One region of the Enterococcus camelliae genome, then DNA from elsewhere that is predicted to be linked to it. Evidence: a T-box and tRNA genes for the amino acid it is inferred to sense, from the RefSeq annotation. Region 1 holds a T-box; the other regions hold tRNA genes.
What was found. The T-box of region 1 lies ahead of argS (arginine--tRNA ligase). A T-box ahead of a tRNA ligase gene usually reads a tRNA of that ligase, here a tRNA-Arg.

Region 1 (4,279 bases):
TGTGTCATCGCTGAAGTCACTGCCCCTACCCAAGAGCTAGCTTTATTAGTGACCAATCGCATTCGTACAACGCTCCTTCACTATGGGTATCCAGGTAGAAAAGCCACTTCTGGAAACGTGGCAATGCCATTTACACCATTAGAAATTCCACTAGGAAAAGTCTGTCAATTCAATGTCTATCATTTGATGACCCTCACCAATCCTGTGGAGCAATTCCCAGTCAAACAATACGAGGTGAATAAAAAATGAACTTACAAGAACTAGCAAAAGTGGTTCGCAGTAAAAATTCGGGCCCGTTTGAACTGACATTTGACATTATCTTTGACAATGCGACGGACTATCGAAGATTTATTGCTTCGAAGGTTCTAACCAAAGAAAGTTTTGCCAAACTTTACCAAATCCAGCCAGAGGAGATTATTACCTTTGAACAATTTGACCCGGCATTTGGCGTAAAAATCACGATTCCCCGGCCTTGGCCTCAAGGAAGTGTTGGGGAAAGTGATATGCATGGTTCTCAGCAATATGCACCGCTACTAACCCTTGAGATACCAGAATCATAACCACCCTTCAAAAGGGTGGTTTGCTCTGAGGCTATAAGCCTCTGCTACTAGCCAGCGTCTCAAGGCGCTGGCTTTCACCTTGTTCAAGCCACATTGGTTTTGTCACTTTTGCTATCTCTAAAGAGACAACTCTATCACTTCTTAACCCTTAAAAGGGTCTTCATATTCTCGAACACTCAACTTATCTAGTGCTATATCATCATGTTTTTCCTGTTCTTGAATATATTTTTTGATGGTCGCTTCATTAAGACCAACTGTACTCACGTAGTATCCTTCCGACCAAAAATGACGATTGCCAAATTTGTATTTTAAGTTTGCATGCTTGTCAAACATCATCAACGCGCTCTTTCCTTTCAGATACCCCATAAAACTTGACACACTTAATACTTAAAAGTAAATGTACATGGTCCGGCATCATGTGACCTTCAATTATTTCGACTCCCTTATAGCTACATAACCGCTTAATAATTTCTTGAAGACTTGCGCGGTATTGATTATAGATAATTTTTCTTCTATACTTTGGAGTGAATACGATATGGTATTTGCACATCCACTTCGTACGGGCTAAGCTATTTGTTTTATTAGCCAACACTATCTCTTCCTTTCGTTAACAATATGGCCTGAACAACTATATTTTAACGCTTAAGAAGAGATTTTTTTTGTATAACTTTTTATCTTCCACCCGCATAGCAGGTGGTTTTTTGTTTCGCACGCGTTGCGAGCTCAACCGGGTCTAAAGACAACAAACAAGAAGCACAGGCAAAATGAAAAATCATCTCGCCTATGCTTCTTTTTTTTTGCAACTAAAGCTGCTATGAGTAAACCAAGATTTTTTTTACATTTTTTCTGGCGCATGCAGTCCTAGTAAACGCAAATCTTCTTTTAAAAGTATTGTTACAGCCTGTACGAGCGCTAAACGTGAATCTTTTTCTTCATCTTCAGCCAAGATTTTTGTATTTGCGTAGTATTTGTTAAAAGCTTGTGAGAGCTTAATTGCATGTTTTGCAATCACAGATGGTTCATACTTTTCAGCTGCGGATAAGATGACCTCTGGATAGGCTTGGATGAATTTGATGACTTCCCAACTTGCATCATCTGTTAATGAATACGTACTTGCTTCATCAAATGTAAATGTCGTTTTACTTAAAATACTCATTGCTCGTGCATGTGTATATTGAACATAAGGACCTGTTTCGCCCTCAAATCGAACAACCTCTTCCAAAGTAAAGTCAAAATTATTCAAGCGATCGTTTTTTAGGTCGTGGAAGATTACAGCACCAATCCCAACCTGTTTGGCCACCTCTTCTTTATTTATCAACGAAGGATTTTTTTCAGCAATTTGTTTTTCTGCCGAGGCCACCGCTTCATTCAATACCTCTTCTAATAAAACAATTTTCCCTTTGCGTGTGGATAGTTTTTTACCGTCTTTGGTAATTAAACCAAAAGGAATATGGTACATATCATCAGCCCACTCAAAGCCCATTTCTTTTAAGACCGCTTTTAACTGTTTAAAATGATAGGTTTGCTCATTCCCAACAACATAGAGAGATTTTGCAAAATGATAGGTACGTTTTCGATACAAAGCTGCTGCCATATCTCTCGTAATGTATAGTGTTGCACCATCCGATTTTCTGATTAACGCAGGATTCAAATCAAATTGACTTAAATCAACGATATCTGCTCCTTGATCCTCTTGTAACAAATGCTTTTCTTCTAATAAGTTGACGATTTCATCCATTTTATCATTATAGAAAGCTTCTCCGTTATAAGAATCAAAGGAAACCTCCAACATATCGTAAATCTTGTTAAATTCTTTGAGTGATTCTTCTCGGAACCATTTCCACAAGTGAACAGCTTCCGCGTCATCCTCTTCCAGTTTTTTAAACCAAGCTCTCGCTTCATCTTCCAATGATTTGTCTTCTTCAGCACGTTCATGAAATTCAACGTACAATCGCAATAACTCATTAATTGGTTGAGCTTTGACCGCTTCTTCTGATCCCCATTTTTTATACGCGACAATTAGTTTTCCAAACTGAGTACCCCAGTCACCCAAATGATTAATACGAATTGGTTGATAACCGACTTTTTCAAGGATAAAGCCCAAGGAATTACCAATTACGGTTGAGCGTAAATGACCCATAGATATTGGTTTGGCAATATTGGGTGAAGACATATCAATTGGGATTGCTTCATGATTGCCAATCGAAGCATCTCCGTAATGATTTCCTAATGACAATGCTTCATGTAAGACGGTTTGACTAATCATCTTTTTAGACATAAAGAAATTGACATAGGGACCAACTGCCTCTACTTTTTCAAATGAGGGACTTGATAATTGAGTTGTCAAGTCCGCTGCAATTCCTTGCGGTGCTTTTCGAAAAGCTTTCGCCAACAGAAATGTCGGAAAAGCGATGTCTCCGTGATCGACTGATTTGGGGTTTTCTAATAATGATAAGATTTGATCGTAACTGAGAACATTTTTTAGTTGCTCAGATAAGACTTCAGCAACGATGATTTTGTTGTTCATTTGTTTCCTCCTCTAATTTACAAAAAAAGCCCTAGCAATTAAATCAATTGCTAGAGACGAGATTCCCGCGGTACCACTCTACTTGTCTGGTTAACAGACCTACTTTGCTTTAACGACAGCTAACGTTGAACTTCGTCAATTCTCCTAAGCGCGTTTCCATTCTCTATTATCCAGCTTTCACCATCCTGAATTCGCTCGTTCACATAAGAATGTACTTCTCTTAATCATTGAATCATCTATGAAACTGAATAAATTATACCAAAGAGCAATTGATTTTGCTACCCCGATTGTTAAAGTCCTTCTGCTTTCTTATGCAAAGGAAACGCGAGACTTGGCTCAGCATTTAAGGTCAAATCCGAAAAATGGGCTTGTTTTTTCTCAATAGAAGCTGCTGCTCCAATCATCGCTGCATTGTCCCCACATAGTTTTAAAGGAGGAAAAATCAGCTCAACAGAGGGTAGCATAGTCTTGGTTGCTGTCTGAAGTCGCTCTCGCAATCCCTGATTGGCCGCAACCCCGCCTGCCACGATTAATTGTTGCACCTGATATTCCTGGCAAGCTCGAATCGTTTTTTCAACTAAGACATCGATGACACTTGCTTGAAAACTAGCTGCTAAATCATTTTCATTTAACTGTTCATCTCTTTGTTGAGCATTATGAACTAAGTTAATAAACGAACTTTTTAACCCACTAAAACTAAAATCATAGGTATTTTCATGGAGCATTGCCCGCGGAAAATGATAGGTATCATTTCCTTTGTGTGCCATTTCATCTATTTTTTTGCCACTTGGATAAGACAAGCCTAGTACTCGACCGACTTTATCATAAGCCTCTCCAGCAGCATCATCACGTGTTTCCCCAATAATTTCATAGGTTCCTTCCGACGGTAAATAAACCAATTCGGTATGTCCGCCACTAACAAGCAATGCGAGGGCTGGATAGTGGATAGTCTGAACAAAGCGCGCCGCACAAATATGACCCGCCATATGATTGACCCCAATAAGTGGCAAGCCATGCGCCCAAGCGAACGACTTAGCTGCAGTAATTCCTATCAGTAATGCGCCTACTAACCCAGGGCCTTTAGTCACTGCAACAGCGCTCAATTCCTCCGGTTTTACCTTTGCCTCAGCCAATGCATCTTGAATACAATAGCCAATTTGTTCTACATGATGGCGACTAGCAACTTCTGGGA
Region 2 (4,279 bases), on a different contig from region 1:
AGACTGGTCAATTCCTCCGCTGCCATCGCCATCGTTGTACCACCCATTACTGCAATGATATTTTCTTTTTCGGGAAGTTGAGCATCCAGTGCTTCATTTAAAAATCTCCCAAATGAACTAATGACTTTTCTTTGCTGATCAGAATCACCATCGGCAATCAGGCATTTTTCAATACCAAAGTAATTTGCCAGTTGCTTTTCAAGTTGTCTCATCCCAAACAGACGATCAACTAATGTTCCAAGTTGATTGTATAACTGTTCGCCTTTTTTGGTAAGCAACATCCCACTTTTTGAAGATGAAATCAGATTTAAGTTTTTCAAAAAATCTGTTTCTGTTCTCAAAACACGTTCTGTCAAGCCTAAATTTTCGGATAAATTTCTGCGTCCCACCGGCTGCATCCAGTAAATATGTTGAAGAATTCGATAACGTTCCTGCAATACCGTTAAAATATCTGGAACCACTTCTTCTAACACTTTAAAATCATCTTGCTTTTGCATAAAAACCTCCGGTGGACTAAAAACGTCCAACATAGACTCAATACGACCCGTTGAGGATAAAAAAATTTTTGAAGAGCATTACTATCTCTTACGAAATAATCATAGCACGTTTTCATTCTTGTTGCAACTGTTAGCTATTTAGTCTCGTTCAAAAATTATAATGTCATAAGCGTATCGAGACAAAAAATATCACAAGATGATAGTCTAAACTCATGAAAAGAATGAAACTTACGATGAAGGGTACTGATAACTAACTTGTAAACTTGTTCTCTCCCATAGAATATAGTCGTGATGAGCGGATAAATGCCCATTATCTTACTTGTTTCCTATCAACTACTATTTTTAGAATACCGGAAGAGCTCTTACAAGCGGACTTTACGAAAGATTTTCTACCAACGTATACTCGCACAGATTAACAGATACGTTTCTCTTCTTGATTGTTAAAAGTAATTATTGGACTTTGCCTTCTTCGGTTGCCTTCTATGTAATTTCGGTTCATCAGACCAGACGTTTTCTTCAGATTCCATGTCACCATGGACAACCTTGCATTTGGCTGAATGCTTTCCAGTACTTGGATGCCCGTGGGACTTGAACCCGTTAGAATTTTCCCATTCTAGACAAACAAAAGAAAGAGAGTTGATTAATCAAATCTCTTTCTTTTAGATGATCCCAAAATCCCAAGTTCTTCGCGATATTTTGCAACTGTCCTTCTTGATAGTTTCACGCCAATCTTCTCCATCATATCGACAATTTTTTGGTCGGAAAGTGGTTTCCTTTTGTCCTCATTCCGAATAAACTGCGCTAGATGTTCTTTCGCTTGATTCGCAGAAATGCTCTCTCCAGAATCACTGACGAGTTTTGTTGCAAAAAAATGTTTTAATTCAAAAATACCAAAACTTGTTTCTAAGTACTTGCCATTCACTGAGCGACTAACTGTGGATTCATGAATTGCTAATTCTTCAGCAATATTTTTCAGTATCAGTGGTTTGATTGGATGGCTTTCTTCCAAAAAAAATGCTTTTTGGTGTCGGACAATCGCTTCACCTACCCGCAAAATGGTACTGCCTCTTTGATCAATTGTTTTTTTCAACCACTCATAGTTTTGTTTCTTTTCTTTTAAAAACTTTTGTACCTCTTGATCATTCGTTTGTTTAAAGCGATCGAAGTACTCTTCATTTAACTTTAATGGTGGTTGAATTGATTTTGTCGCCGTTACGATAATCTCTCCATTTTCAACTTCCACTTTTAAATCTGGAATGATGTATAGACCTTCTTCTTGGTAAAAGTGGCTTCCTGGCGCGGGTGATAGTGTCTGAATATAATCAAAAACATTTTGAATGTCTTCTAAAGAAACAGACAGCGCTTTACTGATTTCGAGCCACTTTCTTTCGACCAATTGTTCAAAATAACTTTCAAGAATAATATACGCAATGTGTGGTGCGTGATTGTCTCGTTCAGTTTGTAACATCAAACATTCTTGGAGACTTCTTGCACCAATTCCCGGTGGATCCAATTGTTGGATTAATGTTAAAGCATCTAGTAACTCAATATAAGGCCTATTTCGTTCATCGGCAATTTTCTGCAATGGCGTCCTTAAAAAACCATTATTGTCGATGTAACTGATCAATGTAATAACTAATTTTCGCAATGGTGTATCCCGATAATTCAAATGAACTTGCGCCAATAAATATTCAAAAAGTGATTGTTGTGTATCGGCGATTTGGCCAAAATTAATTTCTGTTGCAGAGGCTGTATTTCCGAGCGTATTTTTACGAGCCAATCCCGTGTAATATTGATTGTTTAATTCAATTAGCGGATTTTCCAATGCTTGCTGATTGATGAATTCAAATAATTCTTCACCATTGTATTGAAGTACTTGTAAAGATTGTTGCAATTGCTGGGTTAAAGCCAATTGCTGAACTTGTCTTTGCTTTTGGGAAAGCTGTTGTTCAAATTTCATGCTTCTACCCCCTTGTTTTTTTTTTTATATTCGTTATACTAATTAAGTGCTTGCACCCTTAGTGTAGTGGATATCACACAAGATTCCGGTTCTTGAGACAGGGGTTCGATTCCCTTAGGGTGCGTATAGCTTCACCTGTTATAGAATACAATAGAATGTTCTAGAACTCAATTATGAATCAAGTGGAATATTGATTTTTCTAGCAAATAAGCCCCCAACTTCACTTAGTGAACTGGGGGCTTATTTGCTAGAACTTTTTTAATGATTTACTCTTCATCATCCTCATCAAAGAGTTCTTCATCATCTTCATCATCAATGATTGTTAAATCTTCTTCGATGTTTTCAGGAACTTCTTCTTCATCATCCTCAGAAGTGTCCGCACCTATCTCTTGCAAATCGGAATTATACGCAGAAATTTCTTCGTCGTCATCGTCATCATCCTCAAATAAATCATCATCGTCATCGTCATCAGATAAATCAGCATCTTCTGGATCATCATCGTTATAGTCAATGGCATCCTCGTCACCATTAATAAATGCATTGACTTTTTTCCGTTTTCTACGACGTGGTGTATCTTCATCATCTTCATCTAAGCCATGGTTTAACTCTTCATCAATTGAATCAATGGCATACCATGATCTCAATCCCCAACGGTTATCACCTAAAGAAATAAAACTTCCGTCAATATTCAAATCTGTGTAAAACTGAGCCAAAGAATCACGAATCTCACCATCCGATTTTCCAAGGTAGTTTTGAATCTGATTCACTAAATCAGAAAAGTCCATTACATCACCACGTTGTTCCAAAATCGCATGCGCCACTTCAATCATGGATAATTCGTTTTTATCTATGCCTTCAAATACATTAATTTCCAATTGGGACACGTCCTTTCAAAGTCTACGTCTAATCATACAAAAAGCCAGCAAAAAAAGCAATTTTTTCTTTCAAAATTTCAAAGATTATGCTGTGAACTTTAGCGATAACTGATATTCCCCAATTTTTTGATCGGTCATAAATAAATCATATGAAAGCACAATAGCTCCTGCAATCGGTTTATCAGTCAAACTGACATGCAAATCATGCGTATAAGTACTAAAAGCCAACATACCAAAAGGAGCTTTGTACTGGCTTTCATTTGTTTCTTTATATGTAAACTTTAAACGAAGACGCATCTCCCCTGCCCGTATTAATTGTAAGCTACCATCTGGAAGAATTTTAATGGTGACAGGTACTTCTTCCATATCTTCTGTTGCAGTCTCTTTGTAACGAATATAAAGTGTATCGCCTATTTTTACGATTTGACCCGCTACATCAAAAACAAAATCTTGCCGGGTACCTTCTTGAACGGTAATCGTTTCTAAATGGATAGCGATTGGTAGTGCTTGTGTTAAATCCACACATGTTCCTCCTTTAGTTTTCTATTCCCATTGTTCATTTTTTTTATTGTTTTGTCAATTTATCTACAATTTCCATCGGTTTCTTATCTTTTCATTCGATATATCGTATATAATAAGAAAAGATTAAGAAAAAATAGGAGAGATGTTTTATGACTGTTTTTGTTTTTGATCAAACGCCTGCCCAAACTTCTTCCTTATTTGCTCCTTTTGCAGTTACCGATGTTTTGACAGAAGAAGTAGGAGTAAAAGAGGACTCTTTTCTACATTTTTGGCAGTTACCCACCACACTCATTTTAGGAATGAAAGATATGCGCGTGCCTTATTTACAAGAGGCATTGAAAGCAGTGAATCACTTAGGTTATCATACGATTGTAAGAAATTCAGGTGGTTTAGGCGTCATTGCTGATGATGGTGTTTTAAATATT
Region 3 (4,279 bases), on a different contig from region 1:
ACCATTACTGACGGACATGTGACTACGATTGACCGATACGATGTGATGATTGAGAAAGCCAAACAAACCTATAAACGTCTTCATTTAGAAGAGAAAGTGACTTTACTTGAAGGACAAGCTGCTGATATTTTGGCTGAATTGACTGGACCATACGATTTTATCTTTATGGATAGTGCCAAATCAAAATATATTACCTTTTTACCAGATTGCATACGATTATTAAAAAAAGGAGGTGTCCTAATGGTTGATGATATTTTTCAAGGGGGAACAGTTTTGGATCCAATCGAGGAGATTCCCAGAGGACGCCGAGCAATCCATCGGAAACTAAACCAATTTTTAGAAGTCATCAACCACCATCCAGATTTAACGACTTCACTTGTTCCATTGGGTGATGGGATTGCATTAATTACCAAAGAAGCTGATGACGTTCAAATTAACATAGAAGACTAATTTCAATTAATCTTTCTTTAAGGTTGACATGTTATCCTCCTTTTGAAAAGAGGGGAAAGCAATGAAAGGGATAACAGTTATAAAAGGATTGGTCCTACTCAGTATGTTGGGAGGGCTTCTAACTTTTTTCTCAAAAACGATAAACCATCAATCAAGTGATTCAACGAGTCAATATGCGACGAGCTTGGCTGCTACGCCATTAATTATGGTTCCAGGAACCGATGCCACGGTCAATCGATTTGATTCCCTCATCGATTCCTTGAAAAAAAAGATTACAGATATCGATGTGGTAAAAATAGAAGTAAAAACAGATGGAACATTAAAAGTAGAGGGGACAATGAGCGCAAAAACGAACCACCCGATTTTTGTGATTGGTTTTGAAGACAGTAGTGATCAGACGTTAGCCAAACAAAGTGGCTGGTTCCAACAAGCATTACAATACATTCAGACGCGTTATCAAATAAAAACATATAATTACCTTGGTCATTCAAATGGTGGTCTTGTGATAACGGAGTATTTAGAAAATCAGACAACGACAAATGATCCAACCCTTGGGAAATTGATGACATTAGGGACACCGTTTAATGATGTATCCTTTGACTATAATGAAAAAGAGGATACGTTTGATCAACCGAAAGTAGTGAGTGAGCAATTCGCTAGCTATTTGAAAAAAAATAATCAAATTCCTGAGGGGATCCAAATGATCAATGTCGTAGGAAAGGTTGCGGGCACCTATTCCGATGGGGTAGTCCCAATAACAAGTGTTCTAGCTGGTAAATTGCTCTATAACAATCTAGCCAGCTACCAGGAACTTATCATAACAGAGGATAGCCAACATAGTGCATTGGTTCAAAATGAGAAAGTTCAAAAAACAATTGAATCTTTCTTTTGGTAGGAATAATAAATAACAAAAATTCATTGACTTTCAAGAACGAATTCCCTATAATATTGTTTGTTGCTGAATTGTCATAGTAGCTCAGCCGGATAGAGCATCCGCCTTCTAAGCGGACGGTCGGGGGTTCGAATCCCTCCTGTGACGTAAAAGGTCGCTTATTTTTTCCTAATGAAAAAGCTTTTAGATAAGCATTTCATTAGGATTTTTTTTGTATTTTTTGTTATGTGGTAGACGAACTGTACTTCGAACTGGTAAAAGTATCCCACACGTTTTGTCTCATAATAGCATTAGTTTATTATTTTGCAAGAGGTGGTATTTACAGCATTTAGTGGTGCAACTTTTAACTGTTGTGCATGCTTATTTGAATCTTTTTAGAAAGGCATAATGACATTTGTTTGGTTCGACCTTTCTTTAGAAGGCGGATGCTCTATCCAGCTGCACTGATTGGGTTACGTTGAGAATTTTAAAAGTAGAGTAATCCTTGAATAATTCACAGTATTTAACAGTAACCCTTGTAAACCCTTCTGCTTGAACAGTTTTTGCAAATTATTTTTTCATCCTTTGGGTGTAAAAAGGGCACTCCTTATGGTATTGTTAAGTCGACCAAAACGTCACAATACAAGCAAGGAGTGCCCATATGTCGATTTTACAACACAAACAACTAACTTTCAATAAAAATAATACACTTGCCAACGATGGTGGGAAAATTTCTTCAGATAGTGGTCTTATTCTGATAAAAGAGTTTATGAACCGGATTGGGTTTTCAAGCATACTTGAAGAGCAAGTAAAACTAACTGACAACCGAAAAAACCCAGATCATACGTATAACGATATAATAGAGCAGCTACTTTTACAGCATATCGCTGGCTACTCAAAAGATGTCGCAGCGAATCGATTACGACTAGACCCGATCTTCAAAACTATCTTTTCCAACAAAAACACTCTGGCATCACAACCAACGATTAGTCGCTTTTTCCAAGCAATCACAAAAGAAACTATCCCTCAGTTTATGCAGGTGGCCCAGTTGTATTTTGCAAGGCTTTTATACATAAAAGGGGATGCGGACATAATTCTGGACTAAAAATTAGTTCAGGAGGTACTCCCTTATGTTTTCTCACAAGAAACGCGAAAAAGCAATTCAGTTATTTTTAAAGCATGACTGTTCCTATGTTGCCACCATTCAAAAATTAGGTTATCCATCAATCAGTGCATTACGTAGTTGATACAAAGAGTATCTGATATCTAGAAGACTCCATTCTGAGTAGCAGAAAAAGTCAAAGTATTCTGAAGAACAAAAACGAATAGCTGTAAATCATTATTTTGAATATGGGCAATGTTATTCTCGTACTGTTCGTATGCTTGGTTATCCAAACAGGGAATCGTTACGGCAATGGTGTGAAGAATTAGCATCTGGGGCTAGAAAAATTCGAAAAAGTGCAGTAAAGTTAGAAAAAAATCAAAAAAATGATGTGTTGAAAAAATTTTATGAACCACAAATCAATAGAAAACATTTAGCTGAAACGGAAGATATAAGCAGAACTACTCTATATCAATGGAAAGACACGTATCTTGGAAATGACTTCCCACTGCGCATGCCACAAGAAAAACAATTACACCAAAAAGATCTGCTTGTAAAAGAAGTAGAGGAGCTTCAGAAGCAAGTGCACCAATTACAGCTCGAAAAAGCGTTACTTGAAGGAGCGGCTGAACTGTTAAAAAAAGAGAAATCCATCAATCTACTTTGCCTATCAAACCAAGAAAGGACAGTACTGATTGATGGCTGAAATTAAATTTAAACTGAAGAAACTAACGAAAAGGAACTGGGAAATCACTACAAAAGTGAGGATAGAGAAAATTAATCAACTCGTAAGAGATTGGGGGAATTACTATAAGATAAGTAAGGTGAAGAATTTTCTTTTATCCATGGATGCGAGAGTCAGAAGAATACTAAGAATGTGTATTTGGAAACAATGGAAAACGCCATAAATGAGAAGGAAGAACTTAATGAAGCTAGGGATGAACCGCTATGAAGCGTATAAAAATAGCTATTCTAGCTAAGAAATTGCAAGAATAGCTCACTCGTGGATCTTAACAACCACGATAACCAATGAACGCTTAGAACGTTTTGGTTTACTCTTTTTAAGTTAAACAGTATCAAAAAGTACACGTGATGTAAAATTGAACCGCCGTATACGGAATCGTACGTACGGTGGTGTGAGAGGACGAATAATCAATTAATGATTATTCTCCTACGCGATTAATCATTGGTTTTAGGAGAAGTAAATGGAAAATGTATCATTACAATATAAGAAATTTGGAAAACCAAGTGACGTGGTTCAGTTAGTGCAATCAGAACTTCGTCTTTTAAAAATGAATGAAATAAAAATAGCTATGAATCGTGTTTCAGTTAATCCCTCTGATTTAATTCCAATAACAGGCGCATATGCACATCGCACGCCATTGCCAGCTATTGTAGGATATGAAGGATTTGGAGTCGTTTTGGAAACAAGTTCTAAGAGCTTGGACTGGCTAGTTGGAAAACGGGTATTACCTCTCGGGGGAGAAACATGGCAAAAATTCTTGATTACCCAACGAGAACAAATAATCGTACTTCCTTCAGAATTATCCGATAATCAAGCTTGTCAAATATACATAAACCCATTGACTGCATGGGTACTATGTCGACAATTTATGAATTTAAAAAAAGAGACGGTCTTGTTAGTAAATGCTGCAAATTCTGCAGTTGGCAAACTTCTTTTGCAATTTGCTAACCTTAGTGGGGCAAAGTTTTTGGGTGTTGTACGTAATGAACAGGCTAGGAAACAGCTATATGAACTGGGGGCCACCCATGTGATTAATAGTAGCCAGGAAAATGTATTTGAACGGGTAGCGGACTTAACGAATGGTGAAGGTGTGGATTACGCGATTGATTCA
Region 4 (4,279 bases), on a different contig from region 1:
TTAGTAAATTGATTGTTTTTTATAAGGGGTGTGTTGAATGGATTTCTCGTACCAACGAATCATAAAGTCAGATACTGCAGTGATTGGTGTCGAGGGCGTAGGCGCAATTGAAACTAGTCAAGATTGGGTGCAATCGCTTTGGTTTTCCCTCGAAGAACAATTACCAGCTGTTATTGAAAAACTTGCTGTTTCTGAAGCGGAAGTTGCTTGTTGGGGAGTGATGTCTGATGTGAAGGAATGGTTGGCACCTTGGACTGAAGGGCAAGGATTGTACTTAGCTGGCATTGAAGTTTCTTTAGAGACGCCTTGTCCGCGTGGTTGGAATCGCTATTTACTGCCAGCAATGGAATACATCGTCATTCGCACAACCATCCCACTGATTTCCGAAGCGGTAAGTTATTTGTTTGAAACCATTGTCCCGAAAGAGGCGGTTGAAATCATTGGTGCATTGCAGGAATTCTATGGTGCTGATTTTCTGCCTGGTGAAATTGCGCTATATGCACCAATTCGAATCATTGAGTTATGAAAGGGGAAAAGAACATGATCAAGTTAGGTGTAATCGGAACCAATTGGATTTCTCATCAATTTGTTGATGGGGCACTCAGTACGAAAAAGTATCAACTAACAGGTGTCTATTCACGAAAACAAGCGACTGCGCAAGATTTTGCGAAAGAACATGTTGACACGTGTTTCACAACAGATGATTTGCAAGCCTTCGTCTCCTCAGCGGAAGTTGATGTTCTCTACATCGCTTCGCCGAATCGGTTGCATTTTGAACAAGCCAAAGCAGCTATCGTCAATGGCAAAAGTGTGATTGTTGAAAAGCCCGCCTTCTCAAACCCTGCTGAAATGGAAGAGATTATTCAGCTTGCGAATCAAAAGAAAGTCTTTTTCTTTGAGGCTGCAAGAAACATTCACGAAAAGAATTTCCAGAAAGTCTTAGCGGAATTGCCACCTAAAAATCAAGTGAAGGGTGCGGCGTTTACTTATATGAAATATTCCTCTCGGTACGATGAAGTTCTGCAAGGGAAAGAACCCAATATCTTTTCCCTAGCTTTTTCAGGGGGTTCCTTGATGGATTTAGGCGTCTATCTCGTTTATGCTGCTGTGGCTTGGTTTGGTAGTCCTAAAACGGTTGACTATTTTGCCCAAAAAATCGTCACGGGTGTGGATGGCAGTGGATTTGCTATCTTACGATATGAAGCGTTTGATGTTCTTTTGCACCATGGCAAAACAGGGGATTCATTTGCTAAATCGGAAATTTATTTGGCTGAAGGTACGTTGGAATTAGATGGCGTCAATGCTATTCAAGAAGCGGTTTTTTACAATCGGAAAACAAAGGAAACATCCTTCCTTGAGTTAGAAAAAGGACACGCCAATCCACTGTATGAAGAAGCCGTTGATTTTGCACAAGTCTTGATGCACAGTGATGAGCAAAAATGGCTGGATACATACGAAAGTTGGGTAGAATTGGCAAGAGAGGTAAATCTTGTCTTGTATGAATTAAGAAAAAAAGCTGGAATTGTTTTTCCGGCAGACAAAAAAGAATAGAGGGAACAGATGGTAAACAAAGAATTTCCAGCAATTTGGGAGAAGCGATGGCAGGACAATGCGTTTCAGGAACCAACAGCCATTCAAAAAGAAGTATTCGAACCCCTATGGAATCATCAATCCATAATGGGCATTTCACCAACCGGTTCAGGCAAGACCTTGGCATATTTATTGCCTACTTTACTTGGCATTAAAAAAGGTGCAGGCAATCAAGTGTTAGTTGTGACCTCATCGCAGGAGTTAGCCATGCAAGTGGTGGAAGTCGCAAAAGATTGGGCTGAAGATTTAGCCCTTCAACTACAATCCGCTATAGGTGGAGCCAATATTCAACGTCAAATCGAAAAATTAAAACATCACCCAGAGCTTATTGTGGGGACTCCTGGCAGAATCGTAGAACTCATTCGAGCGAAGAAAATCAATGCATTTACGGTTCAAACGGTTATTTTTGATGAAGCCGATCAATTGATTAATCATGATCAACAAGGACTTGTTCAGGAATTGATTCAAGCAGTTGGGAAAAAATCAACCTTTGCATTCTTTTCAGCAACAGCTGCTGCCGCATTAGGACCAATTGAAAAGATTGTTCCAGATTTAAAGGTGATTGACATGACCGAAATCGATGATAGTCAAGGAGCGGTCGCTCACCAATACATTCTAGCGCCTACGAGAAAAAAAGTTGATTTGTTGCGTCGTTTGGCACATACGCCGGATTTTCAGGCATTAGTTTTTTTCAATCAGTTAAATGAACTTGGGATGGCCGAAGAAAAGTTGCTATTTAACCATATTCAGGCAGCGTCTTTAGCCTCTGACCAAAATAAACAATTACGAAAATTTGGATTGACGGCTTTTAAAGAAAGAAAAATCCAATTGTTACTAGCAACCGATATAGCAGCTAGAGGATTAGATATTGATCGTCTCCCATTTGTGGTTAATGCAGAAGTACCGCTTTCAAAAGAAAGTTATTTGCACCGCGCTGGCAGAGTTGGACGGATGGGGACTCCAGGCAGTGTCCTGACAATTGTCCCAGAGCAATCGCTAAAAGATTTGCAAAAATTAGCAAAACAATTAGCGATTGACCTCCAAGAAGTGTATGTTGTCGGAGGACAAATCCAGACAGAAAAACCAATCAAACAAGGGGTGGCAAACGGTCAACCAAAGAAGACCAAAGAAGCCAAACCCAACGTTCGCGCCAAAAAGAGCACAGAAATAAATCCAGCAGCAACGTCTGCTACCGTAAAACCAGTAGCAGGTGATTTGAATCAAAAAAAACGCAACAAGACACGGACCAAAGATAAAAAAAATAAAGGGAAACGGAAGCGTAACGATAATCGTTTGTAAGACCATGATATGAAAGCAAAAATCCAAGCATTTGAAGTAGCACGATGACGAAAATTCTTACCGTCATGTTTTGTTGGTACTTTAAATGAGTGGATTTTTTTATTTTGGTGTGCCATGGACAGCAACTTATGGCACATCGACAAAAAACTCCTTGAGTGGCTGCAAAGGGGTAGCTTAATTGATGAATCGCTCATGAATGAAGTGATGAGCGATTCCATGCAAAGGAGCATCGAATGGGAAAGAGGGCATTTTTTAAGCAAAATAAAAAAATCGAAAACCCCAAGATTCAGGCTTTCGATACATTCATCTTAACGTCCCCGACTGGAATTGAACCAGCGACCTATTGCTTAGGAGGCAATTGCTCTATCCTACTGAGCTACGAGGACAAAAAGGCTCTGTTTGTTATTTTACCCCGTAACATATGGAACTTCAAGCCTAAATTGCGTTCATCGGTGTGGAAGATTTTCCGTGTAATCGTTTTATTTGAGAGCCGTTGTCTGAAATGATACACTTAACTAAGCAACAAAAAGCTAGAGGAGGAATGGAAATGACACAAATTGGAAGAGAATTACTTGTTCAGTTGACCTCAGAAACCGAGTCCGGCCCGTTTGTTACCGTTATGCTAAATACGCATGTGAGTCACCAAGAGGTAGAGAAGGATCAAATCAAATTGAAGAACTTTGCGAAAGAGGCAAGAAAACGATTTGAAAAAAAGTACCCTGAAGCTTCCTGGGAACCGTATCAGTATCAAATGGAACAGTTGTTAGCAAGCCAGCCCTTTTGGCAGACAGCAACTACTAGTGTAGCACTTATTTTCACGCAGGAAAAAACGTTCATCCATCGCTTGAGCATTCGGGTAGACGATCAATACTACGTAGGAGATGAGCCCTATTTGTTAGCAATTATTAAAAATAGTCAGTTTAATTACGACTATTTTCTTTTAGCTTTGAACCGAGACAGCTTTTCATTATATGAAAGCAAAAATCATACGTTGGTACCTATTGCTTTACCCGCAACCGCACCGATTACCTTAAAACAAGCACTGGGCGATGAAATTGATAAAAAAGCCAGCCTATCTCATTCTAGTAGTGAAGGTAATACCTTCCATAGTACGGTTGATAAGAATGAGGAGGAAGAAATTGATCATAAAAATTACTATCAAGCGGTAGATGCATTTTTCCGTGAAGAATGGCAAAATGAACGACGCCTACCATTGTTTGCAATGGGCTTAGCTGAAAACCTAACCTTATTTGAAAAGTTAGCCAAGAATTCCTATCTTAGAAGAGATATTCAAATAAAACGGTCACCCAATCAATTGACAAGAGAAGAATTGCAGTCCGTCAGCCAATCAATGGATGCTCAGTTGAGTGAGCAAGAGAAAAAAAGCTAT

Region 2: it has a tRNA-Arg gene. The T-box ahead of argS (arginine--tRNA ligase) is inferred to sense a tRNA for this amino acid. The anticodon was not compared.
Region 3: it has a tRNA-Arg gene. The T-box ahead of argS (arginine--tRNA ligase) is inferred to sense a tRNA for this amino acid. The anticodon was not compared.
Region 4: it has a tRNA-Arg gene. The T-box ahead of argS (arginine--tRNA ligase) is inferred to sense a tRNA for this amino acid. The anticodon was not compared.

Annotation. Positions count from the first base shown of each region.
Region 1 covers NZ_JBHUMO010000034.1:2,648-6,926, forward strand. The annotation lists gene ACFSR0_RS05025 (acyclic terpene utilization AtuA family protein) at 1-249, shown strand, start outside; gene ACFSR0_RS05030 (DUF4387 domain-containing protein) at 246-560, shown strand; partial or broken gene tnpA (IS200/IS605 family transposase) at 702-1,110, opposite strand; gene argS (arginine--tRNA ligase) at 1,396-3,087, opposite strand; T-box leader at 3,137-3,324, opposite strand; gene tsaD (tRNA (adenosine(37)-N6)-threonylcarbamoyltransferase complex transferase subunit TsaD) at 3,378-4,279, opposite strand, start outside.
Region 2 covers NZ_JBHUMO010000052.1:23,659-27,937, reverse strand. The annotation lists gene ACFSR0_RS08725 (sugar-binding transcriptional regulator) at 1-497, opposite strand, end outside; gene rpoN (RNA polymerase factor sigma-54) at 1,138-2,457, opposite strand; tRNA gene ACFSR0_RS08715 (tRNA-Arg) at 2,510-2,581, shown strand; gene rpoE (DNA-directed RNA polymerase subunit delta) at 2,724-3,332, opposite strand; gene ACFSR0_RS08705 (DUF1934 domain-containing protein) at 3,417-3,854, opposite strand; gene ACFSR0_RS08700 (lipoate--protein ligase family protein) at 4,004-4,279, shown strand, end outside.
Region 3 covers NZ_JBHUMO010000039.1:84,725-89,003, forward strand. The annotation lists gene ACFSR0_RS06020 (O-methyltransferase) at 1-450, shown strand, start outside; gene ACFSR0_RS06025 (alpha/beta hydrolase) at 512-1,345, shown strand; tRNA gene ACFSR0_RS06030 (tRNA-Arg) at 1,416-1,489, shown strand; gene ACFSR0_RS06035 (transposase) at 1,983-2,426, shown strand; partial or broken gene ACFSR0_RS06040 (transposase) at 2,452-3,123, shown strand; gene ACFSR0_RS06045 (group II intron maturase-specific domain-containing protein) at 3,122-3,331, shown strand; gene ACFSR0_RS06050 (zinc-dependent alcohol dehydrogenase family protein) at 3,629-4,279, shown strand, end outside.
Region 4 covers NZ_JBHUMO010000043.1:84,126-88,404, reverse strand. The annotation lists gene ACFSR0_RS06925 (GyrI-like domain-containing protein) at 38-526, shown strand; gene ACFSR0_RS06920 (Gfo/Idh/MocA family protein) at 541-1,551, shown strand; gene ACFSR0_RS06915 (DEAD/DEAH box helicase) at 1,561-2,889, shown strand; tRNA gene ACFSR0_RS06910 (tRNA-Arg) at 3,202-3,275, opposite strand; gene ACFSR0_RS06905 (baeRF6 domain-containing protein) at 3,437-4,279, shown strand, end outside.